One region of the Streptomyces sp. NPDC047061 genome, then DNA from elsewhere that is predicted to be linked to it. Evidence: riboswitches for the same ligand, from Rfam matches in the RefSeq annotation. Region 1 holds a riboswitch; the other holds the start of a gene.

The links. Region 1 has a riboswitch for cyclic di-AMP ahead of ABZ887_RS08500 (M23 family metallopeptidase). Riboswitches for the same ligand answer to the same signal wherever they lie in the genome.
Positions count from the first base shown of each region.
Region 2: it holds a riboswitch for cyclic di-AMP, as region 1 does, so the genes downstream of both, ABZ887_RS44245 (M23 family metallopeptidase) here and ABZ887_RS08500 (M23 family metallopeptidase) in region 1, are expected to answer to the same signal.

Region 1 is NZ_JBEYVI010000004.1:14,400-29,712, reverse strand. It holds gene ribA (GTP cyclohydrolase II) at 1-520, opposite strand, end outside; gene ABZ887_RS08535 (MarR family transcriptional regulator) at 683-1,210, opposite strand; gene ABZ887_RS08530 (dihydrofolate reductase family protein) at 1,305-2,435, shown strand; gene ABZ887_RS08525 (helix-turn-helix transcriptional regulator) at 2,456-3,472, opposite strand; gene ABZ887_RS08520 (ester cyclase) at 3,621-4,472, shown strand; tRNA gene ABZ887_RS08515 (tRNA-Met) at 4,576-4,649, shown strand; gene ABZ887_RS08510 (hypothetical protein) at 4,736-4,888, opposite strand; gene ABZ887_RS08505 (PP2C family protein-serine/threonine phosphatase) at 4,919-6,016, shown strand; cyclic di-AMP (ydaO/yuaA leader) riboswitch at 6,289-6,449, shown strand; gene ABZ887_RS08500 (M23 family metallopeptidase) at 6,457-7,494, shown strand; gene ABZ887_RS08495 (aldo/keto reductase) at 7,695-8,639, shown strand; gene ABZ887_RS08490 (PrsW family intramembrane metalloprotease) at 8,775-10,043, opposite strand; gene trmB (tRNA (guanosine(46)-N7)-methyltransferase TrmB) at 10,174-11,070, opposite strand; gene lhgO (L-2-hydroxyglutarate oxidase) at 11,192-12,415, opposite strand; gene ABZ887_RS08475 (MFS transporter) at 12,608-14,032, opposite strand; gene ABZ887_RS08470 (asparagine synthase-related protein) at 14,770-15,313, shown strand, end outside.
Region 2 is NZ_JBEYVI010000051.1:44,696-60,008, reverse strand. It holds gene ABZ887_RS44260 (GNAT family N-acetyltransferase) at 1-780, opposite strand, end outside; gene ABZ887_RS44255 (HPr family phosphocarrier protein) at 957-1,238, shown strand; gene ABZ887_RS44250 (GntR family transcriptional regulator) at 1,553-2,248, opposite strand; gene ABZ887_RS44245 (M23 family metallopeptidase) at 2,574-3,329, opposite strand; cyclic di-AMP (ydaO/yuaA leader) riboswitch at 3,342-3,505, opposite strand; gene ABZ887_RS44240 (pitrilysin family protein) at 3,697-5,085, opposite strand; gene ABZ887_RS44235 (pitrilysin family protein) at 5,082-6,485, opposite strand; gene ABZ887_RS44230 (DNA topoisomerase IV subunit A) at 6,765-9,221, shown strand; gene ABZ887_RS44225 (GTP-binding protein) at 9,218-10,327, opposite strand; gene ABZ887_RS44220 (citrate synthase) at 10,411-11,580, opposite strand; gene ABZ887_RS44215 (lactonase family protein) at 11,662-12,870, opposite strand; gene ABZ887_RS44210 (hypothetical protein) at 12,867-13,991, opposite strand; gene ABZ887_RS44205 (DUF6379 domain-containing protein) at 13,988-14,476, opposite strand; gene ABZ887_RS44200 (GMC family oxidoreductase) at 14,535-15,313, opposite strand, start outside.

The sequences.
Region 1 (15,313 bases):
GGACGGTGACGCCGAGTCCGCGCAACTGCTCGGCCTTGTCGGGGTTGTTGGAGAGCAGGTCGAGGTCGGTGATCCCGAGGGCGGCCAGCATCTGGGCGGCGGCGGTGTAGTCGCGGGCGTCCTCGGGGAGGCCGAGGGCGGCGTTCGCCTCGTAGGTGTCGAGGCCCTGGTCCTGGAGGGCGTAGGCGTCGAGCTTGTTGTAGAGGCCGATGCCGCGGCCTTCCTGGCGCAGGTAGAGCAGGACGCCGCCGCGGTCGGCGATGCGCTCGACGGCCTCGCGCAGCTGGGGGCCGCAGTCGCAGCGGGCCGAGCCGAAGACGTCGCCGGTCAGGCACTCGGAGTGCAGACGCACCAGCGGGAGGGCACCGGGGGCGGGCTCGCCGATGACGACGGCGACGTGCTCCTGTCCGTCGGTCAGGCCATGGAACGTGACGAGCTCGGTGTTGACGCTGTAGCCGTCGTTGAAGCGCAGCGGGACCCGGACACGGGCGCGCTGGGTGGCGGCGGGGAAGTCGGTCATCGGGGTCTCCAGTGGGACGTCGCGGGTGCCTGCTTCAGATTTGAAGCAGATCCACGGCTGGAACCCTACCTCATGTTTTAAATTTGAAGCAACAGATTTCCGTACGGTTTCGCGAAATCGAGCGCACGGTCCGGGTGTGCGGTCCTGGTGTGCGAGCCGGGTTCAGGATCCGGAACAGGGTGACGCCGACCGGCGTCGCCACGGCAGCTCGTCCGCCGTCGGGCGTGGCGTCGACTCGTCGCCCTCCAGCGCCCGGGCGATCACCGAGCTGATCTCCTCCAGCTGCTGCACCTGTTCGGCGGAGAGATGATCGAAGACCGCCGCCCGTACCGTCTCCACATGCCCCGGCGCCGTGCGCTCCAGCACCGCCATGCCCTCGTCCGTCAGGATCGCGAAGCTGCTCCGCTTGTCCCACTGGCAGTCCTCGCGCCGGATCAGCCCGTCCTTCTCCAGCCGGGTCACGGCGTACGTCAGCCGGCTCCGCGTGATCTTCGACTTCTCGGCGAGATCGGTCATGCGAAGCTTGCGCTCCGGCGCCTCGGAGAGGTTGGCCAGGATGCCGTAGTACAGGTGCGGCATGCCGGCGTCCTGCTGGAGCTGCCGGTCGATCGCGTCCTCCAGGAGGTGCGTCGCCGCCATGTAGGCGCGCCAGGCGCTCTGCTCCTTCGGGGTGAGCCAGCGAGTCGTCATGCGACCAGTGTAGGTTTGTTTCAAACTTTAACCAAGCGTCCGTGTCAGCGCAGGCCCAGTCAATCAGCCCGCCCGCCGAGAGTGAGCGCGTCCGATGCCGTACCCCTACGTCCTGCTGTCCGCCGCCGTCTCCCTCGACGGCTACCTCGACGACACCGGCCCCGACCGGCTCCTGCTCTCGTCCCCCGCCGACTTCGACCGTGTCGACGAGGTGCGCGCCTCCGTCGACGCCATCCTGATCGGCGCCGGCACCATCCGCGCGGACAACCCCCGGCTCCTGGTCAACTCCCCCGAGCGGCGCGCGGCCAGGACCGCCGCCGGCCGGCCCGAGTACCCCCTCAAGGTCACGGTCACCGCGACCGGCGACCTCGACCCGGACGCGAAGTTCTGGCACACCGGCGGCGAGAAGATCGTGTACACGACGGACGAGGGCGCGCGCCGGGCCCGCGCCCTCGGGACCGCCGCCGACGTCGTCCCCCTCGGCGCCGACCTCGACTGGCGGCCGCTCCTGGAACACCTGCACGACGTACGGGGCGTGCGGCGCCTGATGGTCGAGGGCGGCGGCACCGTCCACACCCAGCTTCTCCAGCAGGGCCTGGCCGACGAGGTCCAGCTGGTCCTGGCCCCGCTCTTCGTCGGCGACCCGAAGGCACCGCGGCTGTTCGGTCCCGGCGGCTACCAGGCCGGGCGGCTGCGGCTCCTGGACACCCGCCGTATCGAGGACGTCGTCCTGATGCGCTACGAGCCCACGGCCCCCGGCACGGGCGGCACGGCGTCCGCCGCCGACCGGCACTGGCTGCGGCTCGCCTGCGAACTGGCGGCCGAGTGCCCGCCGTCCCGGACCGCGTTCAGCGTGGGCGCGGTGGTGGTCGCCGCCGACGGCACGGAACTGGCCCGCGGCCACTCCCGGGAGGCCGGTGACCCCGTGGTCCACGCGGAGGAGGCGGCCCTGGCCAAGATCCCCCCGGCCGACCCCCGGCTGGCCACGGCCACCGTCTACACCAGCCTCGAACCCTGCACCCACCGGGCCTCCCGCCCGCACCCCTGCGCCGAGCTGATCCTGCGGGCCGGGGTACGGCGGGTGGTGACGGCGTGGCGCGAGCCGGACACGTTCGTGGCGGCGGCCGACGGCACCGGGATGCTGCGGGAGGCGGGGGTGGAGGTATTGGTGCTCGGGGAGTACGAGAGCCTGGCGAAGGCGCCGAACGCGCATCTTCTCGGCTGAAGCCGTCTGCTTGCCTGGGCTCACCCGAGCCGGTGGCGCGGCTGCTCCGCCGAGGCCGCGACGGAAGTCGTGCCGGTCGAAGCGGTGTCGGCCGAAGTCGTGCCGGCCGATGCCGTGCCGGTCGGTGTCCCCGCCGATGCCGTGCCGGTCGGTGTCCCCGCCGATGCCGTGCCGGGCGGTGTCCCGGCCGCGGTGAGGCTGGCGAGCAGGGCCAGGCGCTCGGCGGACGGGCTGCCGGGCTCGGCGTGGAAGCACATCATGGTGAGGCTGTTCGTGCCCAGGACCGCCAGTTTCTCGATCCGGAGGTCCAGCTCACCGACCTGCGGGCGCCGAAGCAGGGCCCGTCCGCCCTGCTTCGGGCGGACGTCATGGCGCGCCCACAGATACCGGAAGCGCTCGCTGTGCACGGACAGTTCGCCGACCAGGGCGGACAGCCGAGGGTCGCCCGGATCCTCCCCGGCCGCCACCCGCAGCGTCGACGCGAGGCCGCCCGTGGCGACGTCCCAGTCGCGGTGCAGGGTGCGCACGGCGTCGTTCAGGAACACCTCCCGGGCCAGGTTCGCCCCCGGCCGGTGCGCGGGGGAGAGGGCGACGGCCAGGGGGGTCGCCGCGCGTACGTCGCAGAGCCGCCCGGCCACCACCACCGGCAGCGCGGACCACGTCTCCAGGAGCATGCGGATGCCCGCCGGCACCTGCTCGCCGCGCGGCCGGGAGCGCCGGGGCGGGGCGGGGGCCGCGAGCTGGTGGAGGTGGGCGGTGCCCTCCGCGTCCAGGTGCAGGGCCCGGGCGAGGGCTTCGACGATCTGCGGGGAGGGATGGCGGTTGCGGCCCTGTTCCAGCCGGGTGTAGTACTCCGTGCTCACCCCGGCCAGCAGCGCCAGCTCATGGCGGCGCAGGCCCGGCACCCGCCGGCGGCCCGCGTCCGGCAGCCCGAGCAGCTCGGGGCTCAGCAGGGCCCGGCGCGCACGGAGGTACTCGCCGAGCGGCCCCGGCGCGTGGGTGTCGCTGCCCTGTGCCTGTGCCTGTGCCTGTGCCATGAGGCCAGGCTAGGCGGCGCGGCCGCGGCGAACCTGTCCCCGTGAGTACCACCCTTCACAGGGCGACGACGGATCGGCCCGGCGCTCCTAGTGTCGGCCTGGCCGACCTGCCCTTGGGCCGGCGGGTGTTCCGAGTCAGGAGAGTGCGATGAACAGACACCTTGCGGTACGGACCGGCGCGGCCGTGGCCGCCGTCGCCGCCGCGACGGCACTGGCGACCGGTCCCGCGACGGCCGTGTCCCGGCCCGCCGGACACCCGGGGACGGGCGCCGCCGCCGGCTCGGTGTCCGCCCGCGAGACCGCGGCCGACAAGGCGCTGGTCACGTACGTGTACAAGCAGCTGTTCACCTCCTACGACACGTCCGTGATCGACAAGTACGCCTCGCCCGACTACATCCAGCACAACCCCAACGTCGCCAACGGCCCCGAGGCGCTGCGCCAGCTGGCGGAGAACCTGAAGGCGACGGCCACCCCCGGCACCGGCTCGGTCACCACGCACGTGATCGCGCAGGGCGACCTGGTCCTGCTCCAGACGCACGCGGGCACCTCCGACACGTTCGGCGGCATCGGGCTCGTCGACGTGTTCCGGGTGGAGAACCACAAGATCGTGGAGCACTGGGACACCATCCAGCCGGTCCCCGCCACCACGGCCAACGGCCACGACACCTTCGGCGACGGCGCGCGACTGGACGGCGTGCCCGGGCGGCCGCTGGCGGTCGCGCTGCCCGGTCACACCCCCGGCAGCACCGGCTTCCACTTCCCCGACCAGGGCCTCTTCTTCACCGGCGACGCCCTGGTCACCCAGGAGGCCTTCACCGGGCACACCGGCCCCTGCCTGGTCTGCCGCGCCTTCACCCACGACTCGGCCGCCGCCCTCGCCTCCCTGGACGCCGTCGCCGGACTGTCCCAGGACACCGTCCTGCTGCCGGGGCACGGGCAGCCGTTCGCGGACGGCCCCCGGGAGGCGGTCGCCCTGGCCCGGCGCTTCGGCGTCCGCTGACCCCGCCACGGCCTCCGTCGTCCCCGTAACGACCTCCGTCGTCCCCGCGGCTCTCAACCCGTGTGACTCACCCTCTTCGGATGGCGTATGCTGGTGTCACCGACGCGGGGTGGAGCAGCTCGGTAGCTCGCTGGGCTCATAACCCAGAGGTCGCAGGTTCAAATCCTGTCCCCGCTACTGAAACCCAGGGCCGGAATCCAAGTCAGAGGATTCCGGCCCTGAGTCATATCCAGGCACGTGCTCCTCATCACACACGTCCGCACTCATCCGCCCGGCCCACACCATTCGCCCCACCCGCTCGCAACGGCAAACCTGGACGGACAGGTATCGAAGACATCGGACGCGTCGAACAGGTCAAGCGCATCGAACACGTCGAGCACATCGAGCACGTCGGGCGTGTAGGACACGTCGGGCACGTCGGGCGCGTGGGACAGCAGGGGAGTCGTGTGGCGAGCCGTGGAGAGGCGGAGCGGCACGGCCAGGAATCCGCCCGCACCCTCGCCCGCTACCTGCCCGCGCTGCTGATCGTCGCGGGCGTCTGCTACGACGTCCTCACCCCCGCCCCCTTCACCGCGGTCCCCTTCTTCACGGCCGCCCCGCTGGTCGCCGCCCCCCTCTCCTCGCTGCGCACCACCGTCCTCACCGGCCTGGCCGCACTCCTCGCCGCCTACGCCGTGCACACGCGGTTCGCCGTGCTCCCGGACGCCGACGCCGTGACCGAGATCGTCACCGTGGCCACCGTCGCCGTCCTCGCCGCCGGCATCAACCGGATCGTCCGTATCGGCGACCAGCGCCTCGCCTCCGCCCGCGAGGTCGCCGAGGCCGCCCAGCGGGCCGTCCTGCCCGAGCCCGCCGAGCGGATCGGCGGCTTCGAGATCGCCGCCCGCTACGAGGCGGCCCAGGAGGGCACCTTCATCGGCGGCGACCTGTACGCCGTCCAGGACACCCCGTACGGCGTGCGCCTGGTCGTCGGCGACGTCCGCGGCAAGGGCATGGGCGCGGTCGCCGCCGTCGCCGTGGTGATCGGCGCGTTCCGGGAGGCCGCCGAGCAGGAGGCCACGCTGGAGGCGGTGGCGGCGCGGCTGGAGCGGGCGCTGGCGCGCGAGGGCGTCCGGCGCGGCGGCATCGACGCCCACGAGGGGTTCACCACCGCCGTACTCGCGGAGCTCCGGTACGGCGACTGCACGCTCCGGGTCGTCAACCGCGGACACCCGCCGCCCCTGCTGCTGCACGGCGACGGCGAGGTGTGCCCGGTGCCGGCGCCGGAGTCCGCGCTGCCGCTCGGGATGGGCGACCTGGGGACGTGGCCCGACCGGGCGGCCGAGCACGTGTTCCCGAGCGGGGCCACGCTGCTGCTGTACACCGACGGCCTCTCCGAGGCCCGCGACGCGCACGGCCGGTTCTACGACCCCGAGCGGCGGCTGACCGGTCGTACCGTCACCGCCCCCGGCGTACTGCTGGCCCGGCTCGCGGCCGAGGTGCGCCGGCACACGGGCGGCGGCATGACGGACGACATGGCGCTGCTCGCGGTGCGGCGGCCCTGAGCCGCCGGTCCCGTGCGCCGGTCCTGTGCTATGTCACACATCGTGTTCGGGCGGCTGCCCTCCGCATCACAACTGAGCCACCATCACAACCTGTGTGACTCCTGAGCTGAGCAGCGAGCACAGCCAACTCGACCGTTTTTGACCAGTCGTGGCAGGTAAGTCCAAGCTTTGAAAGCTTAATGATCAAGACGAACAGCTTGGAATCTGGTAGCCGGGTCTATTAACGTTCGATAACGCAGCGCGGTCGTCCCAGCCGTCACCCGCGACGGCTCCGCGCGCACGCGCCGAATCCCGCAAGGGAACCGGGGAACCACCACCTTGGGGTGAATCGCACGGCTACCGCCGGGTAGGAAACGGCCGGTATACGCGCGTAGGAGACCTTCCCGCTCCGAACCCGTCAGCTAACCCGGTAGGCGACGGAAGGAAAGGAGTACGCCCGCGTGGCGTCCAACCGGCCTGCTCCGACAGCCCCGTTCGTGCCCAGCCAGCGTCAACCCGACACCTTCGGCTACGGCAGCTACCGCACCGACGAGGGCCCCTGGGAGGAGTGGAACCCCACCGAGGAGTCCCTGGCCTCGGCGCGCGGCCGGCACCGGGTCGCCAAGCAGCGCGGCGGCGGACTCGCCCGCAGCTCCACGGTTCTCGGCGTCGGCGTGATCGCCGCCGTCGGCGCGGGCGGCATGGCCAGCGCCAACACCGGCAAGCCGCCGGTCTCCATCTCGCTGCCCGACCTGCCCGCCTCTGTCGACTCCCTGCTCGGCGAGGGCGGCGGCCACCAGGCCACCCAGACCGCGCTCAGCAGCGTGACCACGACGACCGCCACCGACGGGGACTCCTCCTCGTCCGGCGCCGGCGAGACGCTGCGCAACCGGATCATCGCCCAGGCCGCGCAGCAGCAGAACCAGCTCGACACCAAGGCCAGCGCCAAGGCCGTCGCCGCCGCCGACAAGGCGGTCTCCGACGCCGAGGCCAAGGCGGTGAAGGCGGCCGCAGCCAAGGCCGCCGACGCCAAGGAGAAGGCCGAGGCGTCCGCGAAGCAGAAGGCCGAGCAGGCCCGGCTCGCCGAGCTGGCCAAGCAGTACACGCTGCCCGTCGTGTCGTACACGATCACCGGCACCTTCGGCCAGGCCGGCTCCATGTGGTCCTCCGGCTACCACACCGGCCTCGACTTCGCCGCGCCCACCGGCACGCTGATCAAGGCCGTGCACAGCGGCACGGTCACGGAGGCGGGCTGGGCCGGCTCCTACGGCTACCGCACGATCATCACCCTCGACGACGGCACCGAGCTGTGGTTCTGCCACCAGTCCTCGATCGGCGTCAAGGTCGGCCAGAAGGTCGCCACCGGCGATGTCATCGGCCGCGTCGGCGCCACCGGCAACGTGACCGGCCCGCACCTCCACCTGGAGGTCCACCCGAACGGCCAGGCCACCGCCATCGACCCGATGACCTGGCTGCGCGGCAAGGGCCTCAACCCCTGACGCAATCCGCGACGCAGCCCCCGACGGAATCCGCGAACGCAACCCCCGACGGAAACCCACCGCCCCCCGGCGGCCCCGACGACACCCCCCGGCGTCAGGGCCGCCGGTTCGGTCTGCCGGGGTTCCGCCGGGGTTCCGCCTTTACGAGACCTTCGTAATCGCCGGGATGGGTCACCAGGCGGCCCGTGTTGAAGTTGAGCATGACTGCTCTTCGCAAACTCGGCTCCTCCGACCTCGAGGTCTTCCCGCTCGCCCTCGGCGGCAACGTCTTCGGCTGGACCGCCGACGAGGCCACCTCCTTCGCCGTCCTGGACGCCTACGCCGCCGCGGGCGGCAACTTCGTCGACACCGCCGACTCGTACTCGGCGTGGATCGAGGGCCACAAGGGCGGCGAGTCCGAGACGATCATCGGCAAGTGGGTCAGGGCGCGCGGCAACCGCGACGACGTCGTCATCGCGACGAAGGTCAGCCAGCACCCCGAGTACCCCGGCCTGTCCGCCGCCAACATCAAGGCCGCCGCCGACGCGTCCCTGCGTCGCCTCGGCACCGACCACATCGACCTCTACTACACGCACTTCGACAAGCCCGAGATCCCGGTCGAGGAGATCATCGGCGCGCTGGACGAGCTGGTGCGGGCGGGCAAGGTCCGGCACATCGCCGCGTCCAACATCACCGCCGAACGCCTCCAGGAGTCCCTGGACCTCTCCGACCGCGAGGGCCTCGCCCGGTACGTCGCCCTCCAGCCCCACTACAACCTGGTCTCCCGCGACACGTACGAGGGCCCCCTCCAGGACCTGGCCTCCCGCACCGGCCTCGCGGCCGTCCCCTACTTCGCCCTGGCCGCCGGCTTCCTCACCGGCAAGTACCGCCCCGGTACGACGGTCGACAGCGCACGGGCGGGCCGCGCCGCCCAGTACGCCGAATCGAAGCGCGGCCAGAAGGTCCTGGCGGCGCTGGACGGGATCGCCGCGGCCCACGAGGCCCCGATCCCCACGGTCGCCCTGGCCTGGCTGGCGGCCCAGCCCACCGTCGCGGCCCCGATCGCCTCGGCCCGCACGCTGGAGCAGCTCCCGCCGCTGCTGGGCGTGGCGGACCTGACGCTGACGGACGAGGAACTGGCACGGCTGACGGCGGCTTCCGCCTGACGGTCTCCTTCGACCTGCCGGCTCCACCCGGTGGCCCCCACCATTCTCTTCCGCCGCAACGGCCGCAACGGCCGCAACGGCGCTCAGCCCTCACGGCGCATCCCGGCGGTGCCGAACCCTCCGCGACCCGAAGCCCTAACTCCGGTACGGGTTGTAGGCCGGGTACGGCACCGCCGCCCCGTACCACCCCGGCGCCCCGTAGGCCGGCGGCGCGTAGCCGGCGTACCCCGGCCAGCCGCCCGGCGCGGCCGTCCGCGCCGCGTACTCCAGGGCCGGCCGGACCAGCTCCCGCCGGCTCCACAGCTCCGTGAGGAGCTCGCGCTCCCGCACCACGAAGTCGGCGCCCGCCCGCCCCCGCTGCCCCCGGCGCCGCAGCAGCGCCAGCGTCGTCGCGTACCCCTCGTACTCGGCGACCGCCTTCCCCGCCGCCTTCCCGAAGTGGTACGCGGCGTACTCCCTGGCCATCTGCCGCGCCCGCATCGACCCGAGCACGAACGGCTCGGCCGTCCCCAGCCACCCCGCGTAGACGTACGCCGGCAGCTCCTCCCGCACGGTCCGCAGCTCCCGCTGCCGCGTCCAGATCGCCAGCCAGGCCAGCAGCCCGAACGACGGCACCATGAACATGCCGTACACGGCGAAGAACCCGTACTGCCCGAACGTCGAGGACCCGTTCCAGAACGCGTGCATGCTCATCGCGAGCAGCAGCCCGGCGAGCGGCACCAGCACCCGCCGCGCCCGCTGCCGTTCCCCGGAGAGCGCGGCGATGCCGAAGCCGATGCCGGTGAGGACGGTGAAGAGCGGGTGCGCGAACGGGGACAGCACGATGCGCACGAAGAACGTCGCGGCGGTGACGGAGGCGATCCCGCTGTCACCGGTCAGCTGGTCGGTCCCGAAGGCCGTACCGAGGTAGAGGATGTTCTCGGTGAACGCGAACCCGGTGGCGGTGACCCCGGCTATCACCACCCCGTCGACGATCCCGGTGAAGTCCCGTCTGCGGAAGAGGAAGACGAGGAGCACGGCCGCCGCCTTCGCCGACTCCTCGACGACCGGCGCTATCAGGGTCGCCCCGAGCCGGTCCGCGCTGCTCGGATCCGCGGTCGCCGTCGCTATCCATCTCGTCGCGAAACTGTTGGCGACGATGGCTATCAGCGCGGCCGCGCAGGCGCCCCAGGCGAAGGCGAACAGCAGGTTCCGCCAGGGGCCCGGCTGCACCCGGTCGAGCCACCGGAACGCGCCCAGGAGCAGCGGCACGGGCAGCACGGCGAGCCCGAGCCCGACGAGAAAGCCCTCCGTCCCCGTCTGCTCCCGCACCAGCGCGAGGATCACCAGGCCGGAGAGGGCGAGCAGCGTGCCCAGCGCCCCGTACCGAACCCAGCGGCGCTGCCACCAACGGGGATGCCGCAGACCGCCGTCGGCGGGATCCGCCGGATACGACGGTGACGGCGGTGATGACGGATACGACGGCGACGGCGGATACGACGGATGCTGCGGGTACGGCGAGTACGGCGGCGGGGAGGTGGCCACGGCATCGACCCTAACGAGGTGACTCCTGACGGTGCTGCTCGCTCTGCGGCACCCGGTGCTGTACGCGACGGAAGAGCAGATCGTTCACCACATGTCCCTTGTCCAGTCCCTGGCCCTCGAAACGGGTCAGCGGCCGGTGCGCCGGACGTGGCGCGAAACCGCCGTCGGCCTGCGTGTTCTCGAACTCCGGGTGCGCGTCCAGCACTTCGAGCATCTGCTCGGCGTACGGCTCCCAGTCGGTCGCGCAGTGCACGATCGCCCCGGGCCGCAGCCGGGTCGCGGCGAGATCGAGGAACTCGGCCTGGATCAGCCGCCGCTTGTGGTGCCGCTTCTTCGGCCAGGGGTCCGGGAAGTAGACGCGCAGCCCGTCCAGCGAGTCCGGCGCCAGCATCTCCCGGAGCAGGATGATCGCGTCGCCGTTCCCGACACGGACGTTGGACAGCCCGTTCTGGTCGGCGAGGTTGAGCAGGTTCCCCTGCCCCGGCGTGTGCACGTCGACGGCGAGGATGTTGACGCCCGGCACCTCGGCGGCCATCTGCGCGGTCGCCTCGCCCATCCCGAACCCGATCTCCAGCACCACCGGGTCGTCGTTCCCGAACAGCTCGCCGAGGTCGATGACCCGCTGCCCGTCGATGTCCAGGCCCCACTTGGGCCACAGCCGCTGCAGCGCGTCGGCCTGCCCGGCGGTGACCCGGCTGCGGCGCGGCTGGAAGCTGCGGATCCGCCGCTCGAAGTGCGACCCGGCGGGATCGGCCCTCGGCCCGTCCGGGAACCGCGGCTCCCCCTTGGCCCGGGTGTGCCGGACGGACACCCCGGGGGTGTGGTCGGGGTGCGCACCGGGGACGTGCCCGGCGGGGCCGGTCTCGGCGGGCTGGGGGGCTTCGGGGGCATTGAGGGAGTCAGACACAGTGGGTCGATTTTACGACCCCCACGGGCCGGCCAGCGGGGTGTCACACCGAGCTGTCGTGCCGGGCTGTCACGCCGGGCTGCCATGCCGAACTGCCACACCCAGCCGTCGCACCGGGCTGTCATGCCGAGCCCAGCGTCTCCAGTGCCCGCCGCGCCACCTCCCGCCCGATCGGCAGCGAGGCGGTCGCCGCGGGCGAGGGCGCGTTCAGCACATGGACCGCGCGCGGTGCCTCCTTGATCAGGAAGTCGTCGACGAGCGTCCCGTCCCGCAGCACGGCCTGCGCCCGCACCCCCGCGGCCGCCCGCACCAGGTCTCCCTCCTCGGCGGCGGGCAGCAGCCGCCGTACGGCCGTCGTGAACGCCTTCTTCGACACCGACCGGAGCAGCTCCCCGCCCCCGTACCGCCAGTGCCGCCGCGCCAGCGCCCAGGATCCCGGCCAGGCCAGCGTCCCGGCGACCTCCCGCGGCCGTACGACGCCCCACCCGTACCCCTCCCGGGCCAGCGCCGGCACCGCGTTGGGCCCGATGTGCACGCCTCCGTCGATCCCGCGCGTGAGATGCACCCCGAGGAACGGGAACGCCGGGTCCGGCACCGGGTACACCAGCCCCCGCACCAGCTCGGGGCGCGCCAGCTCGTAGTACTCCCCGCGGAACGGCACGATCCGCATCCCCGGTTCGTCCCCGGTCAGCCGCGCGACCTCGTCGCAGTACAGTCCCGCGCAGTTGACCAGCACGCGGGCGCGTACGACGTCACCGCGCGAGGTGAGCACGGCCACGCCCCGCTCCGGCCGCCGGTCCACGCGGACCACCTGGGCGCCGTACCGGATCTCCGCCCCCGAGGCCTCCCCGAGCTGCCGGGCGACCCCCACGAAGTCGCACACCCCGGTCGTCCCGACGTGTATGGCGGCGAGCCCCCGCACCTCGGGCTCGTACTCCTCGATCTGGGCGGCTCCGAGCTCCCGCACCGGTATGCCGTTCTCCCGGCCGCGCTGCACCAGGGCGTGCAGCCGGGGCAGCTCCTCCCGCTCGGTGGCGACGATCAGCTTGCCGGTGACGGCGTGCGCGATGCCGTACTCCGCGCAGAACTTGACCATCTCCGCGGCGCCCTTGACGCCGTACCGCGCCTTCAGCGACCCGGGCCGGTAGTAGATCCCGCTGTGGATGACCCCGCTGTTCCGGCCCGTCTGGTGCCTCGCCGGCCCGGCCTCCTTCTCCAGCACGACGACCCGGGTCCCGGGCGCGGCACGGGTGATCGCGTACGCGGTGGACAGCCCGACGATGCCACCCCCGACGACGAGCACGTCACAGTCGTACCCGACAGACACCTGCACCACCTCCCGCATCCGATAGTGCACTGCGCCACTGACAGCCACTTCAAACGTACGGTTGGTGAAGTGCCCCGTCAGGGGCGCGGGACTGTATTCGATGTGTGGCCACGCACACGCGCCCCAAGGGGGCGCGGGGAACTGCGCGACCAGCCCCCACGCACCCGCACCCGCGAGATCACCGCGGCCCGGCAGACGGCCAGACGATCCTCACGCCGGCGCCATCAGCAACGGCCGTGCCCGTTCCCGCAGTTCCACCACCCTCGGCTCGTCCCCGTACGGCTCCAGCCGGTGCAGCAGATCCTTCACGTACTCCGTCGTCCGCGCCGACGAGATCCGCCCGGCCACCTCCACGGCCCGCACCCCCTGCTCGCACGCCGCGTCGAGGTTCCCCGACTCCAGTTCGGCGACCGCCGAGACGACGAGCCGCAGCCCGTGCGACCGCACGAACTCCTCCGTCGGCTTGGAAAGGGCCTGCTCCGTGAAGCGCCGCACCTGCCGCGGGGCCTTCAGGTCCCGGTAGCACTCGGCCGCGTCGGCGGCGAACCGGTCGTAGCCGTAGAAACCGAGCCAGGAGGGATCGTTGTCGCCCTCCCGCGCCCGCTCCAGCCACCCCTCCGCCGCCTTCAGCGCGGCCCCCGCGGCCTGCGCGTCCCCCGCCCGCGCGTGGGCCCGCGCCTCGACCAGCCGGAAGAAGCTCATGGTCCGCGCGGTCGCCAGCCCCCGGTTCCGCTCCACCGCGGCCTGCGCGAGGTCGACGCCCTCGTCGCCGAAGCCCCGGTACGTCGCCTGGAGGGACATCGATGCCAGGACGTACCCGCCGAGCGGCACGTCGGCCGCCGCGCGGGCGAGCCGCAGCGCCTGGATGTAGTACCGCTGCGCGGCCTCCTGCTGTCCGGTGTCGAAGGCCATCCACCCGGCAAGGCGCGTCAGTTCGGCACTCGCCCCGAACAGCGCCCGCCCGACCTCGTCGGAGTACGCGCCGAGCAGCAGCGGTGCCGCCTCCACCCGTAAACACTCCGGCACCATCGACGACCGCCAGTCGCCGCCCCCGTACTTGGAGTCCCAGCGCCTGGCGTCCTCGGCGGCCTCCCGCAGCTTCTGTACGTCGCTGTGGCCGACTTTGAGCGCTGCGCCCGCACCGTCCACGGCGTTCGCCTCGCGCGCGACCGAACTGTCGGCGGGGGTTATCAGCCAACGCGAGGCGGGCGTTGCGTATGCGCTTACCGCGAACGATCCGGCCAGCGACTGCCAGATGCCGCCGGAACCGGCCCGGCGGCCGGCGAGGTCGAGGCGGTACAGCTCCGTCGCCGACCGCACCGCCTGCCCGACGTCCCTGGGGAAGGCGAGGCCCACTTCGGGGGCGGGATCCGCGTCCGCCAGGCCGATCTCGTGGAGCGGCACCGGGCGGCCGAGCTTCTGGCCGATCGCGGCGGCGATGAGGTGCGGGGCGGCACCCTGCGGCACCATGCCCTTCGACACCCAGCGCGCCACCGACGTCTTGTCGTAGCGAAGAGTCAACCCGCGTTGAGCGCCAAGATCGTTGACGCGTCGCGCGAGTCCTGCGTTGCTGATTCCCGCGAGGGCGAGAACGGCGCCGAGCTTTTCGTTCGGCCCGCGTTGCTCCCTGGACATGCGCCACCCCTCGACACAGACGGCTGCCGCGCTGGCATAACCACGCGGCATTCGTAAACCCAGCGTAGTTCGCCGCATCCCAAGCGTTAAGAGGCATTGTTCCGGATGGCGGGATTGTGGTCCGTACGCGAGTGCGGCCCGTATACGCACCGTGCACGACCGGTCGCGACGTGCCCCCGCCGTGTGGCCGTGCGCCCGTCCGTGCGCTCTTCTCCGGCCACCGGGGGAGCGGTTCCATGGCTAGTGCGTGGGTCGGCCCGCTGTACTGGATCCAGTGGGCTGGGGGACACCGCCACCTTCATCCCCGCGGGTGGCGGACCGGTCCGGGAGGCGATGCCCGCCTCCCGGACTGTGCGCGTTCGAGCACACGCGCGTGCGATGCGCAAAGCATGTACGGAGCGTGCGCAAGCCCGGGTGGTCATCGGCGATTTGGCCGAAAATCGACCCCACCTTTCGCGGGCGTTCAACGCTCCTACCACGGGAATTGAGGGCGCGAAGGGCGTTCTGGGGGAGCGTACAGGGGGCGCATTCACGTCGCAGTCGCCCCCTGCCGTAAGGCGGTCGGCCCCCGCGGAGACTCTTCCACAGCGCGCACGCGCGGCCGGTCCTGCGGCAACTCCGTGAAATCTTCCAGGGATCAAAGGCGGCCCCACCGCCCCTCCGGAGCGCGTCCTTCATGGCAGCATGGGGACCCGGTTCGTACCGTGCATGGTTGTCCACAGCCTGTGGAGGCGTCGATGCGGTGGTTGGTGGGATGGAGCAGCACCGCCTCCGGTGCCGCCACGCTCGGCTCCGCCGGCGCCATGGGCTACGACGGCGAGACCGTCCATCCCGTCGGCTCCCAGCTCCTGTGGGGCGACCCCGACCCGCTCTGGGCGGTCGGCGACTGGCGCCCCGACGAGGTGCGCGTCGTCAAGGCGGACGCGCAGAACCGCATCGCCGTCCTCGGCACCTGCGGTGCCACCGACGAGGAGCTGCGTCTCGGCCTCTTCACGGCGCGCGGGGGCGCTCTCCGGCATCTGACCGCCTGGCCCGGCAGCTACACCGCCGTCGTCCAGGTCGGCCGCCGGGTCACCGTCTGCGGCGACCTCGCGGGCGCCCGCCCGGTCTTCCACACCCCCTGGGCAGGCGGTACGGCCTACGCCACGGCCGCGCTCCCGCTCGCCGACCTCATCGAGGCCAACCTCGACTACGGCCACCTCGCGGCCCTCCTCGCCGTCCCCGACGTACCGGCCGCGCTGCACGACTCGACCCCGTACGAGGGCGTGCGGCGCATTCCGC
Region 2 (15,313 bases), on a different contig from region 1:
CTCCTTGAGGTCGTCCGGGAAGGCCTGGTTCACGGCATGCAGGCGGCCGGTGAAACCGGCGTCCCGGAGGTTGCCGAGGACGCTGCGGCCGACCCCGCCGGGCGCGCGGCCGACCCCGATCACGGCCACGGAGCCGGGCGCGAGCAGCCGTCGTACCGAGCGGGCCTCCGCGCGCTGCTCGCGGGCGCGCTGCACGGCGAGGGAGCGGTCCGTGGGTTCCAGGTCGAACTCCAGGCGGACGACGCCGTCCTCGAAGCTGCGCTGCTGGGTGTAGCCGGCGTCCGTGAACACCTTGATCATCTTGGAGTTGGCGGGCAGCACCTCGGCCGCGAAGCGGCGGATCCCGCGCTCGCGCGCGACGGCCGCGATGTGCTCGAGGAGGGCGGAGGCGACGCCGCGCCCCTGGTGGGCGTCCTGGACGAGGAAGGCGACCTCGGCCTCGTCGGCGGGTGCCGAGGCGGGCGTCCCGTCGGGGCCAATGCGGTCATAGCGTACGGTTGCGATGAACTCGCCGCCGATGGTGGCCGCGAGTCCCACCCTGTCCACAAAGTCGTGGTGCGTGAAGCGGTGGACGTCCTTGGCGGAGAGCCTGGGGTAGGGCGCGAAGAAGCGGTAGTACTTCGACTCGTCCGACACCTGCTCGTAGAAGCTGACCAGTCGCTCGGCGTCATCAACGGTGATGGGCCGGATGCGCGCGGTACCCCCGTCGCGCAGCACCACGTCAGCCTCCCAGTGGGACGGGTACTCGTGCCGGTCCTGCGGGTCCGCCGGGGTCTGCATGGGCCCCAGAGTACGGCTCGCGTCCGACAACGGCGCGAGGCAGTCTGTGGAGGACGGAAGTCGGGCCGAGGCCGCGGTCCGACGACACACCCGGAGGGGCTCACGTCCCCTCCGGGCATGCTTCACGATGTGGGAAACTGGTCTAGACAACCCTGAACACCGAAGGGCAGCATCACATGGCTGAGCGCCGCGTCAACGTCGGCTGGGCCGAGGGCCTCCACGCCCGCCCCGCTTCCATCTTCGTCCGAGCCGCCACGGCCGCAGGCGTCCCGGTCACGATCGCCAAGGCCGGGGGCAACCCCGTCAACGCGGCCTCCATGCTGGCTGTCCTGGGGCTGGGCGCCCAGGGTGGCGAGGAGATCGTCCTCGCCACCGAGGCCGAGGGCGCGGACGCCGCACTCGACCGCCTGGCCAAGCTGGTCGCCGAGGGTCTCGAGGAGCTCCCCGAGACCGTCTGAGCGCCCGGCGCCCGCACGTCCGGGGCCGCGCCACTCCCCCAGGGGGCGGCGCGGCCCCGCCGTTTCCCCCTGAGCCCTGGAGCCCGTACCGCGCCACCCGTCATGTGCCGCAATTCCATGACAGGCGCACATGACTTCACAACAGGGCCGCACACGGCTTTACGACGGCCCCGTCCCGGAGTTTGCGAGGCCCCGGCGCCCGGCTTTACCACGGGCGCACGAAAGAAGCGCGACGGCGAATTCCCGGCGCGCGTGAATTAGGGCAGCGAAAACAGACCCCGCCGAATAACATCTCTTTGTATACGGTGCGCGTGTTAATGCCGCAGGCCCGACATGTTTACGGGGTGTTGCGAAGTCCTCACACCGTTCGCCCGTTCGGTGGCGCCGGAGAACCGCAGCCGGTGGGAGACCGTCGAGCGCTCGGTGTGCAGCGCCGTGATCGCCCGGGCGCGCTCGGCGTCGCCGCGCGCCACCGCGTCCACGATGGCGCCGTGCTCCGTCCAGGACTCCACCGGGTTGGCGGGCGTCTCGACGCTGTACATCCAGGCGATCTTGTGCCGCAGCTGGGTGAGCGTCGAGGTCAGGGCGTGGCTGCCGGAGGCCTGCGCAAGGGTCTCGTGGAACCAGCCGCCCAGGGAGCGCAGGTCCTCGCTGTTCCCCCGCCTGGCCCGCTCCTGCCCCAGCCGCACCAGTCCGCGCAGCACCTTGAGGTGGGCCTCGGTGCGGCGCTGGGCGGCCCTGGAGGCGCCGAGCGGTTCCAGGAGCATGCGCATCTCCAGCAGGTCGGCGGCCTCCTGTTCGGTCGGTTCGGCGACGCACGCGCCCGCGTGCCGGCGCGTCACGACGAAGCCCTCGGCCTCCAGGGTGCGCAGGGCCTCACGGACGGGGACGCGCGAGACCCCGTAGCGGCGGGCCAGGAGTTCCTCGGTGAGCCGGCTGCCGCGCTCGTAGACACCCGCGACGATGTCGTCCCGGATCGCCGTGCATACCGAGTGCGCCGGAATACGCATGACCGACCTCCGCCTTAATCCCCGTGAAACGCCTCCAAGTGGCGCCCGTTCCGTGACTCTATTGCAATGAGCCGGAATTTCCGACGGCGGGCCGGAATCCAGGGATATATTTTGGACACCGGGTGCACGAAAACGACGAAAGCCCCGGCACAGGGGCCGGGGCTCCGGAAGATCTCACGGGTTGTCGTCGCCGCCCCTGAAGGGGCGCTGCGCGTGACGCCCCTGAAAGGGGCGCGGGGAACTGCGCGACCAGCCACGACGCACCCGCACCCGGCAAAGCGCGCTCGGTCCGTCGGTCTCGGCGCCGGACCCGCGTCCAGCTCCCTCAGACGTTCACGCCGTGCTTGCGGAGGTAGGCGACCGGGTCGACGTCGGAGCCGTAGTCCGGGGTGGTGCGGGCCTCGAAGTGAAGGTGCGGGCCGGTGGTGTTGCCGGTCGAACCGGAGAGGCCGATCTGCTGGCCGGGGGTGACCTTCTGGCCCACCGAGACGCCGATGGAGGAGAGGTGGCCGTACTGGGTGTACATGCCGTCGGCCATCTTGATGACGATCTCGTTGCCGTACGCCCCGCCCCAGCCGGTGGAGACGACCGTGCCGGTGCCGACGGCGTGCACGACCGTGCCGCCGGCGGCGTGGAAGTCGATGCCCGTGTGGGCGCCGGAGGACCACAGGGAGCCGCCGGTCTTGTAGCCGGTGGAGACGTAGGAGTCGCTGATCGGCGCGACGAAGGTGTTGAGGCGCTTGCGCTCGGCCGCGCGGGCCGCCCGCACCTCGGCCTCGTGCTCCTTCTTGGCCTCGGCGGCGGCCTCCTTGCGGGCGGCCTCCTCGGCGGCCTTGCGGTCGGCGGCGGCCTGCTGCGCCGCGGCCTGGGCGTCGATCTGCTCGACGACCGAGTCGCTGAGCGTGATGACCGGGGTGAGGCCGGTCTGCTCGACGGAGTTCTCGGCGGCGAGCGCCGGGGCGGCGGAGACGGTGCCGATGACACCGGTGGTGGTGAGGGCCGCGATACCGGCGGCCTGCGCGGTGGTGCGCTTCACCCGGCCGGGACGACGGTGCTTCCCGGAGGCGCACATGAACGCCATGTAGAGGCTGGTCCTTTCCTTCCCTCTCGCCTACCGGGTTAGCTGACGGGTTCGGAGCAGGAAGGTCTCCTACGGGCCCCCTCGCGACACGCGCGGGCGCCCGATTCACCCCAGGGACTGCGTGGGTCCCCGGCTCCCCTGGCTCGCGCCATGCGGGGACTCGGCGATGACTGTCCGGTGCCGCGGATGCGGCGCGGTGCCTGACGGACAGCCCGGAAGAACCTACGAGGCCGCTCTCCCCCCGCCCAAACGGAACGCGGTTTTTGTAGCGCATCCCACAGGGCAGACAGGCAACCTCCACCTCAATTCGGACATGCGAGAGCCCTGATGACCCGGCGGTCACCAGGGCTCTTCAGCCGCCTGTTCCCTACTCCGCGGCGACGACCGTGACTTCGCCGATGCCGAGGGCCTCGACGGGCTCCTTGATCTGCGCCGCGTCCCCGACGAGGACGGTCACCAGGCGGTCCACCGGGAAGGCGTTCACGACCGCCGCGGTGGCCTCCACGGTGCCGGTGGCGGCCAGTTGCCGGTACAGCGTGGCCTGGAAGTCGTCGGGCAGGTACTGCTCGACCTGGTCGGCCAGGGTGCCCGCGACGGCCGCCGCCGTCTCGTACTTGAGCGGCGCCACCCCGACGAGGTTCTGCACGGCCACGTCGCGCTCGGCGTCCGTGAGGCCGTCGGCGGCGAGCGTGCGCAGCACCGTCCACAGGTCCGACAGGGCCGGGCCGGTGTTCGGGGTGTCCACGGAGCCGCTGATGGCGAGCATCGAGACACCGGTGCCGTCCGGGGCGGACCGCAGGACCTGCCCGAAGGAGCGGACGCCGTAGGTGTAGCCCTTCTCCTCGCGCAGGACGCGGTCCAGGCGGGAGGTGAGGGTGCCGCCCAGGCAGTAGGTGCCGAGCACCTGGGCGGGCCAGACACGGTCGTGCCGGTCGGAACCGACGCGGCCGATGAGCAACTGGGTCTGGACGGCGCCCGGGCGGTCCACGATGACGACCCGGCCGGTGTCGTCGGCGGTCACGGACGGGACCGGGCGGGGCTGCCCGGTGGCGGCCCGCCAGGCGCCCAGGGTCTCGCCGAGCAGCTCGTCCAGGTCGATGCCGGTCAGGTCGCCGACGACGACCGCGGTGGCCGTGGCCGGGCGCACGTGCCGGTCGTAGAAGGCGCGGACGGCGGCCGCGTCGATCTTCTCGACGGTGTCCTCGGTGCCCTGGCGCGGGCGGGAGATCCGCGCGGTGGCCGGGAAGAGCTCCTTGTAGAGCTGCTTGGCGGCCCGGCGGCTGGGGTTGGCCAGCTCGTGCGGGATCTCGTCGAGGCGGTTGCGGACCAGCCGCTCGACCTCGCTGTCGGCGAAGGCGGGCGCCCTGAGCGCGTCGGACAGCAGCCCGAGGCCCTTGGCGAGCCGGGAGGCCGGGACCTCCAGGCTGATCCGGACGCCGGGGTGGTCGGCGTGCGCGTCGAGGGTGGCGCCGGCCCGCTCCAGCTCGGCGGCGTACTCCTCGGCGGAGTGCTTGTCGGTGCCCTCGGAGAAGGCGCGCGCCATGATGGTGGCGACGCCGTCCAGGCCGGCCGGCTCGGCGTCCAGGGGCGCGTCCAGGAGCACCTCGACGGCGACGACCTGCTGGCCCGGGCGGTGGCAGCGCAGCACGGTCAGGCCGTTGTCCAGGGTGCCGCGCTCCGGGGCGGGGAAGGCCCAGGGCTTGGCCTCGCCCGGCTGTGGCTGGGGGTGGAAGTCCATGGTGGCGAGCTCGGTCACTTGGCCGTCTCCTCGTTCTCGTTGCCGGCCTCTACGGTGGCTTCCTGCTCGGGGTCCTCGCCGCGGCCCGCCTCCTGGGTGTGCTCGGCGGACTCCGCGGACAGCGGCTCGTAGACGAGCACCGCGCGGTTGTCGGGACGCAGCCGGGCCTTGGCCACCTCCTGGACCTCCTCGGCGGTGACCGTCAGGACGCGCTGGACGGCGGTCAGGGCGAGCTGCGGGTCGCCGAACAGGACGGCGAAGCGGCACAGTTCGTCCGCGCGGCCCGCGACGGTGCCCAGCCGGTCCAGCCACTCGCGCTCCAACTGGGCCTGGGCGCGCTCCATTTCCTCGGGCGTCGGGCCCTCCTCGGCGAACCGGGCGAGCTCCTCGTCGATGGCGGTCTCGATGACCGGCACCTCGACGTCACCGGAGGTCTTCACGTCGAGCCAGCCCAGGGAGGGCGCCCCGGCCAGCCGCAGCAGGCCGAAGCCGGCGGCGACGGCCGTACGGTCGCGACGTACCAGGCGGTTGTAGAGGCGGGAGGACTCGCCGCCGCCGAGGACGGTGAGCGCCAGGTCGGCCGCGTCGGACACGCGCGTGCCGTCCTCCGGGAGCCGGTAGGCGGCCATCAGCGCCCGCGCCGGGACCTCCTCCACGACGACCTCGCGCAGCTGCCCGCCCATGATGTCGGGCAGCGAGCCGTCGCGCGGAGTCGGCTTGCCGTCGTGCGCCGGGATGGAGCCGAAGTACCTCTCGACCCAGGCGAGGGTCTGCTCCGGGTCGATGTCGCCGACGACCGACAGGACCGCGTTGTTGGGCGCGTAGTAGGTGCGGAAGAACGCGCGCGCGTCCTCCAGGGTGGCCGCGTCCAGGTCCGCCATCGAGCCGATCGGCGTGTGGTGGTAGGGGTGGCCCTCCGGGTAGGCGAGCGCGGTCAGTTTCTCGAACGCGGTGCCGTAGGGCACGTTGTCGTAGCGCTGGCGGCGCTCGTTCTTGACGACGTCCCGCTGGTTCTCCATCGACTCGTCGTCCAGGGCGGCGAGCAGGGAGCCCATCCGGTCGGCCTCCAGCCAGAGGGCGAGCTCCAGCTGGTGGGCGGGCATGGTTTCGAAGTAGTTGGTGCGCTCGAAGCTGGTGGTGCCGTTGAGCGAGCCGCCCGCGCCCTGGACGAGCTCGAAGTGGCCGTTGCCCTTCACCTGGGCGGAGCCCTGGAACATCAGGTGCTCGAAAAGGTGAGCCAGACCGGTACGGCCCTTGACTTCGTGCCGGGAACCGACGTCGTACCAGAGGCAGACCGCCGCGACCGGGGTCAGGTGGTCTTCGGAGAGCACCACGCGCAGACCGTTGGCCAAGCGGTGCTCGGTCGCTGCCAGGCCTCCGGAGCCTGTCTCGGCCGTGGTCGTGTGACCCATGGGCATGTACGTCCCTTCGCTCGCGGAAGCGGTCTCGAACCGCGGTTCTTCTGCCGGTCCTGCCACTGTATGCAAGCGTGCGGGGACCCGGCGAAGTTCCCGCACGACGTACGCCCAGAGCGGATCGTCCGGGCGGATCGCGTAGCCTGCGTCCCACCCGCCCTGTGACGGCTTCCGGCACCGGGGCGGGCCCGCGGAGACCGGGTCCTGGCCCGGGTTGTCAGTACCGCAGTCCACAATGGTCCGCGTCAGATCCGTTCACGCATGAGCAAGGAGCCGGCAGCGATGGCCCGCCGCAGCACGAAGACCCCGCCGCCCGACGACTCGTTCGAGGAGAGAATCCTCGACATCGACGTCGTGGACGAGATGCGCGGCTCCTACCTCGAGTACGCGTACTCGGTCATCTACTCGCGCGCCCTGCCGGACGCCCGCGACGGCCTCAAGCCGGTGCACCGGCGGATCGTCTACCAGATGAACGAGATGGGCGTGCGCCCCGACCGCGCCTACGTGAAGTGCGCGCGCGTGGTCGGCGAGGTGATGGGCAAGCTGCACCCGCACGGCGACGCGTCGATCTACGACGCGCTGGTGCGCATGGCCCAGCCGTTCTCGATGCGCGTCCCGCTGGTCGACGGCCACGGCAACTTCGGTTCGCTGGGCAACGACGACCCGCCGGCCGCCATGCGGTACACCGAGTGCCGGATGGCCGAGGCGACGAGCCTGATGACCGAGTCGATCGACGAGGACACGGTCGACTTCGCGCCCAACTACGACGGCCAGGAGCAGGAGCCGGTGGCGCTGCCGGCCGCGTTCCCGAACCTGCTGGTGAACGGCTCGTCGGGCATCGCCGTCGGCATGGCGACGAACATGCCGCCGCACAACCTCGGCGAGGTGATCTCGGCCGCGCGCCACCTGATCCGCTACCCGAACGCGGACCTGGAGACGCTGATGAAGCACGTCCCGGGTCCCGACCTGCCCACCGGCGGCCGGATCGTCGGCCTGGAGGGCGTCCGGGACGCGTACGAGACGGGCCGCGGCACCTTCAAGATCCGGGCCACGGTGGCGGTGGAGACGGTGACGGCCCGCCGCAAGGGCCTGGTCATCACCGAACTGCCGTTCACGGTCGGCCCCGAGAAGGTCATCGGCAAGATCAAGGACCTGGTCAACGCCAAGAAGCTGCAGGGCATCGCCGACGTCAAGGACCTCACCGACCGCGAGCACGGGCTGCGTCTGGTCGTCGAGATCAAGAACGGCTTCGTGCCCGAGGCAGTGCTGGAGCAGCTCTACAAGCTGACGCCGATGGAGGAGTCCTTCGGCATCAACAACGTGGCGCTGGTGGACGGCCAGCCGCTCACGCTGGGCCTGAAGGAGCTCCTCGAGGTCTACCTGGACCACCGGTTCGAGGTGGTCCGCCGGCGCAGCGAGTTCCGCCGCACCAAGCGCCGCGACCGGCTGCACCTGGTGGAGGGCCTGATCACGGCCCTCGTCGACATCGACGAGGTCATCCGGCTGATCCGCTCCAGCGAGAACAGCGCGGACGCCAAGCAGCGCCTGATGGAGCGCTTCTCGCTGTCGGAGATCCAGACGCAGTACATCCTGGACACCCCGCTGCGCCGTCTCACCAAGTACGACCGCATCGAGCTGGAGGCGGAGAAGGAGAAGCTCACCGCGGAGATCGCCGAGCTGACCCGGATCCTGGAGTCGGACGCGGAGCTGCGCAAGTTGGTCTCGGCCGAACTGGCCGCGGTCGCCAAGAAGTTCGGCACCGAGCGGCGCACGGTCCTGCTGGAGGCGTCCGGCGCCGTGGCGGCCGTGGTGCCGCTCCAGGTGGCCGACGACCCGTGCCGGGTGCTGCTGTCCTCGACGGGCCTGCTGGCGCGCACGACGAACGGCGAGCCGTTCCCGGCGGACACCGACGGCAGGCGCGCCAAGCACGACGTGATCGTCTCCGCGGTCCCCGCGACCGCGCGCGGCGAGGTCGGTGCGGTGACCTCGACGGGCCGCCTGCTGCGCATCAACGTCGTCGACCTCCCGCAGCTCCCCGACACGGCGACCGCCCCGAACCTCGCGGGCGGCGCGCCGCTCTCCGAGTTCCTCTCCCTGGAGGACGGCGAGTCGGTGGTCTGCCTGACCACGCTGGACGAGTCCTCGCCCGGCCTGGCGTTGGGCACCGAACAGGGCGTCGTGAAGCGCGTGGTGCCCGACTACCCGTCCAACAAGGACGAGTTGGAGGTCATCACCCTCAAGGAGGGCGACCGGATCGTCGGCGCGGTGGAACTGCGCACCGGCGAGGAGGACCTGGTCTTCATCACGGACGACGCGCAGTTGCTGCGCTACCAGGCCTCCCAGGTGCGTCCGCAGGGCCGTCCGGCGGGCGGCATGGCGGGCATCAAGCTCACGGAGGGCGCGAAGGTCATCTCCTTCACCGCGGTCGACCCGGCGGCCGACGCGGTGGTCTTCACGGTGGCCGGCTCGCGCGGCACGCTCGACGACTCGGTCCAGACGACGGCCAAGCTGACCCCGTTCGACCAGTACCCGCGCAAGGGCCGCGCCACCGGCGGCGTGCGCTGCCAGCGGTTCCTGAAGGGCGAGGACTGCCTGTCCTTCGCCTGGGCGGGCCCGGTCCCGGCGAAGGCGGCCCAGAAGGACGGCTCCCCGGCCGAGCTCCCGGAGCTCGACCCGCGCCGGGACGGCTCCGGCGTCTCGCTGCCGAAGACGGTGTCGGTGACGGCGGGCCCGGTCTAGGCCTCGTAGCCCTGCTCAGGGCCCTCGTCCAGACTCTGTACGTACCGCAGGACGCCCCACATGCCGTGCTCGTCGGCGTGTGGGGCGTCGTTCGTACACGCCTCCAGCTCCTTGTGCAGCGCGGCCGTGTCGATGCCGGAGCCGATCAGGACGAGTTGCGTGAGCCGCTCCTCCTCGCTCCCCCAGGCCTCCGGGTAGAAGCGCAGGAACCGCCCCACGGCATGCACGGCGTACCGGTTGGCCGTGTCGTACGGCCCCAGGTCGACGTACCCCTTGATCCGGTAGAGCCCCTCGGGGCGGCTGTCGAGGAAGGTCATCAGCCGACGGGGGTCCAGGGGCAGCGCGGCGGTGAAGGACAGGCTGCCGTAGGCGGTGTGCAGATGCCCCTCGTGCGTGCCGTCGTCGTGACCGTCGTGCGTGCCGTCGTCGTGACGGTCGTCGTCGTGGCGGTCGTGCAGGTCGTCGAAGGACAGCTGTCCGATGCGCTCCTCGCCGGGGCGGCAGTCGAACAGGAACCCGGGGTCGATGCGGCCGTAGGTCGCCGGGACGACGGCGGCCCCCCGGTCGCTGAGCGACCGCACGAGCCCGAGGACGCGCTCGCCGCCCTCCGCGGCCCGGTCGAGTTTGTTGACGACGACCAGGTCGGCCAGGGCGAGGTGCCGGTCGATCTCGGGGTGCTTCGCGCGCGTGCCGTCGAACTCCGCGGCGTCGACGACCTCGACGAGGCCGCCGTAGACGATTCCGGGATGCTCGCTGGCGAGCAGCATCCGGACGAGTTCCTGGGGTTCGGCGAGACCGCTCGCCTCGATGACGACGACGTCGACGCCGGTGCCAGGGCCCGCGAGCCGCTCCAGGTAGACGTCCAGTTCACTGGCGTCGACGGCGCAGCACAGGCAGCCGTTGCCGAGCGAGACGGTCGAGTCGCCGAGGGCCCCGGCCACGGCCATCGCGTCGATCTCGATGGCCCCGAAGTCGTTGACGATCGCCCCGATCCGGCTGCCTCCGCTGCGGTGCAGCAGGTGGTTGAGGAGCGTGGTCTTCCCGGACCCCAGGAATCCGGCGAGGACGACGACCGGGATCTGCCGGGGGGTGGGGCGGTGCTCCAACGGGGGCCTCTTTCGCGCGGGCGGGGGTGGCGGGCCGGTCCAGGATAGGAAACCTCCGGACCGGACAACGCGACCCGTTCCGGCTACGACGCGGTGACGGCGTCGGCCGCCCCCGGCTCCGGCCCCACATACCGGGCCACCGGTCGGATGATCTTCGAGTCCGTCGCCTGTTCCAGGATGTTGGCGCTCCAGCCGATCGCGCGGGCCGCCGCGAACGTGGGGGTGAACATCTCGCGGGGCAGGCCGCAGAGTTCCATGACCACGCCCGCGTAGAACTCGACGTTGGTGTGGAGTTCGCGGCCGGGCTTCAGCTCGGCGAGGATCCGCTCGACGTGGCGTTCGACCTCCACGGCGAACTCGACCCGCTCGCCGCCGAAGTCCTGGGCGATCTCGCGGAGCATCCGGGAACGGGGGTCCTCCGTGCGGTAGACCGCGTGCCCGAAGCCCATCACGCGGTCACCGGCGAGGACCCGCGCGCGGATCCACGGGTCGATCCGGTCGGGCGTCGCGATCGCGTCCAGGGTGTCCAGCGCACGGCTCGGCGCACCCCCGTGCAACGGCCCGGACAGGGCGCCGACGGCACCCACGAGGCAGGCCGCGACATCCGCGCCCGTCGACGCGATGACGCGTGCGGTGAACGTTGATGCATTGAATCCATGATCAATGGTGGAGATCAGGTATTGCTCGACCGCACGCGCCTGCCGGGGTTCCGGTTCCACGCCCGTCAGCATGTAGAGGTAGTCGGCCGCGTACGACAGGTCCTCGCGCGGTTCCACCGGGTCGAGCCCCTGCCCCAGCCGGTACAGCGCCGTGAGCAGGGTCGGTACGGCCGCGCAGGCGGCGACCGTGTCGGCGCGGCGCCGGTCCGCGTCGATGTCGTACACCGGCCGGAACCCCTGGGCCGCGCCGAGCAGCGAGAGGGCGGTGCGCAGGCCGGCCAGCGGGCCGGACGCGCGGCTCGCCGCGGCCACCGCGGGCAGGGCCGCCCGGACCTCGGTGGGCAGGCGCCGGAGCGCGGCGGTCTCGGCGGCGAAGGCCGCCGCGCGCTCCGGGCCCGGCAGTTCGCCGTGGACCAGGAGGTGCCAGACGTCCTCGAAGCCACGGGTGCGGGCGAGTTCGACCGCCGAATACTGGCGATAGTGGTAGAAGCCCTCGCTGCCCCGGACGTCGCCGACCTCGGTGTCCGTGACGACGACGCCGGCGAGCCCGCGCGGCACCTCGACAAGGGCCGACGCACTCCTGTTGACGGTCATGACCTGCCTCCGCTTTCCTCCTTGAACTTGATTCGACTGTCCATCATTGACGACATGGCTGTCAATGTTGATTGAATCAATCTATTGTCTCGTCAGCTGCGCGAACACGATGAACGCCGGTTGCGGGACGTGCGTCTCCGTCATCGGGGACAGCGCCCCGTCGTCTCCGTCGACCGCGTACGAGCGCACCAGGTCGGCCGGCCGGTCGGCGACGAGCAGGAACGTGCCCGACGGATCGAAGGTGAAGCTGCGGGCCGCGACGCCCGGGTGGAGGGAGCGGGCGATGCGGACGTCTCCCGCGCGGGTGAGCGTGCCGTCGTCGGCGACCCGGAACCAGGCGACGCAGTCCTCCCCGCGGTTGTTGACGTAGACGAACCTGCCGTTCGGGTGGACCCGTACCTCGGCCGGCTCGTTCAGGCCCTGGTGGTCGGGTGCGACGGTCGGGACCCGGTCGAGCGGGCGCAGCCGGCCCGACTCCCGGTCGAACGCGAACGACGCCAGGGCGGACGAGAACTCGCAGGTGACGTAGGCCCGGTCGGAGAGGGGGTCGAAGGCGATGTGCCGGGGGCCGGTCTCCGGCGGGCACGTGTGGGTGTGCACGAGGTCGAGCGTGTCGCCGAGCGCGTGGACGAGGATGCGGTCGGTGCCCTTGTCGGCCACCAGCACGTACCGGCCCGAGGGGTCGATGACCGCGCAGTGTGCGTGGGCGCTCGACTGGGCGTGTCCGCCGGCCTGCGGCGAGGAGTTCGGGTCCGGGCCGTGGCCGGGCAGCACCCGCACGTCCCGGAGCTCGCCGATCCGGCCGTCCGGTTCCAGGTCGTAGAGCAGCACGGTCGAGTCGTCGTAGAGATACCCCACGGTCCAGGTGCCGTCGTCCGCGCGGAAGACGTGTTCGACGTGGTCGAAGTCTCCGTGGTTGGCGGTCACGAGGACGCCCCGGCGCTCGTCGAGTGCGAGGTAGGTGGGCCGGGGGCCGGGCGCGGGGCGGGAGTTGAGCCAGGTGAGGCGGCCGTCCCGGGCGGACACGGACAGGGCGTGCACGCTGGCGGGCGGCTCGACCGGGCCACGGCCGTCGTTCTTGCGTTCGTCGACCGCGTACAGCGTCCGGGTCGACGGGGAGTAGGCGAGGTAGCAGGCTTCCCGGGGTTCGGTGACTCTGCTCAGCGGCGTGAGCTTTCCGCCGTCCGGGCTCACGGCGAGCACGGTGATGCCGCCCGCGCCGGCGTCGGAGGAGCTGCCGTAGCCGCCGACGCAGGCGATGAGGCGGGGTGTCGGTTCCGTGGTACTCATGCGGCCAGCAGCCTCCGCAGCATCTCCTGGTGGCGGCGGACCTGGTCCACCTCGTCCATCAGGTCTTCCCGGCCCCGGTCCTGGGAGTAACGCTGTCCCTCGTACTCGGAGTTGACGTAGCCGTCGAAGCCGCCGGCTTTCAGGGCGCCGATCGCGGCGTCGTAGTCGATGGCGATGTCCTGGTACTGGCCGGGGCGGCCGGGGATCTCGGACATGTTGTTGAACTTGCCGTGCACATGGATGACATGGGGGGCGATCTGGCGGAGCGTCTCGGCGGAGGTCCGGGAGAGCATCAGCGCCTCGGCCACGGTCCGGTAGTCGATGTCCCGGGGGTCCTGCACGCGGTCCCGGGCATACCGTTCGACCCCGTCGAACACCTCTCGGAACTCCGGCTGGCACTCCCCCGTGGTCAGGAACCGGTTGAAGTCGGAGCGCAGGTTGCCGGCGGTGTGGCGGTGGACCGCCGTCAGGTCGAAGGGGGCCTCGCCCCGGTGGATGTCCAGGGCGAGGTCGACCGACGCCTGGGAGGCCGTGGGCCGGGCACCTCGGCGTTCCAGCCACGCCAGCAGGACCTCCGAGGGACGGAACTGGAAGATCCCCAGGTCGGGCACGATGCCGAGGTGCCTGGTACCGGTGCGTTCGACGATGTCGAGGATGTCGCCGACCTCGGGGCCCTCCAGCCTCATGGGCTGGTGGATCTCCTTGCCGAGCCGGATGTCGAGCTGTTCGGCGAGTGGCAGGGCCGAGACGAGGATCTCGACGGGGACGACGGACAGGACCCGTACGTTGGCGAAGCCGAGGGACTTGGCGAGCCGGATGTCGTGGCGCAGCCGGTCGGCGCACTCCTCGTAGGTCATGACGTGGTCGCGGAACTGCAGGACGTCCATGCCTACGTCCATGGCGACGGGCCTGGTGCCGTAGGTCTCCATCCACCCGAACCACACGCGCCGGAAGTCCACGCCCGGGTCCGGGTAGCGCAGGGACATCTCGTCGACGAGCTCGATGCCGTCGGCGCCGCCGAGGTTCCGGCCGACCTCGCGGATCTGGTCCTCGAGGGTGAGTTCCTTGAAGAACTGGGACTGCTGATAGCTGTAGAGGGACACCCCGCGCTGGATGGTCATCGGGTCTCCTCCGGCTCGGTCGGCTCGGTCGGGCCGGTCAGGGTGAGGGTGTAGGCGACGATGTCGGGGGCCTTGTCGGAGCCCGCTCCGGAGCCCGGCTTCGGCGGGTGCTTCACCCATTCCTCGTCGGTGGGCAGGTAGCCGTAGGCGGCCAGGACGGACTGCTGGAAGCGGACCCTGTGCTCGCCGGGGGCGAGTCCGCCGGGGGCGGCGACGTGCAGGATCGCCTCGTCGTCGTAGTCCCAGTGTTCGTGGACGGCGGTGCGGATCTCGTCGAAGGTCCGGGGCGGCCGGGCGTTGATCTCGAAGGTCTGGGCGGTCGTGGGGTACTCGGTCCCGTCGACCTCGACGTAGTAGCCGTTGTGGAGGGAGAGGTAGCAGCCGCGGTAGTTCGCGTGGCGGACGGCGAGCGTGAAGCCCACCGTCCGGCCGTCGCGGACCTCGTTGCGCAGGCTGTCGGGGCGGATCAAGAAGTTTTCGAACATTCCTTGCACCAGGTGGGATCGCGGGGTGGTCGGAGGCGGGTGATCGCGGACGGCGCGGTCAGCGGTGGCCGTGGCTGTGACTGTGGCGGTGGAGCGATCCGTCCGCGTGCTCGCGGGCGATGAACTCGCAGGCGCGTGCGGTGAGGGCCATGATCGTCAGCGTCGGGCCGACCCCGCCGTTCGACACGTAGCAACTGGCGTCCGTGGCGAAGAGGTTGGGGACGTCCCAGGCCTGGTTGTGTGCGTTGAGGACGGACTTGGCCGGGTCGTCGCCCATCCGGGCGCCGCCGCACTCGTGGATCGCGGCGCCCATCGCGAGGCTCCGCCTGATCCCGAGCCGGAAGATCGCCCGGCTGACCGGGTCGGCGTCGGGCCAGATCCTCTTCGAGTCCAGGCCGAGTGCGGAGGCGGCGAAGTTGACCCGGTAGCCGCTCGCCTCGGCCATCTCGCGCAGGCCCCGGACCTGGGCGCGCATCAGGGCCCGCTCGTTGTCGGTGATCGCGAGGTGGATCCGTGGGATGGGGATGCCCCAGGCGTCGGTGCGGCGCGCGTGCAGCGTGATGCGATTGTCGTGGTAGGGCAGCATCTCGCCGAACCCCATCAGGCCGACGACACCGCCGGCGCCCTCCGGTACGGGCATCCGGCCTATCGTGCCCTGCACCGACCAGCCGCGGGCGAACGCGGGGTTGGCGGTCTTCGCGTCGACGTTGTCGAAGTGCGGGATGTAGACGCCGCCGATCGGCGGGTAGTACGGGTCCGGCGGAGCGGGGTCCTCCGGCGCCTCGGCCCCGGGGTGGTGCGGATCGTCGCCGAAGAGCAGGCTGGGGGTCTGGTCCA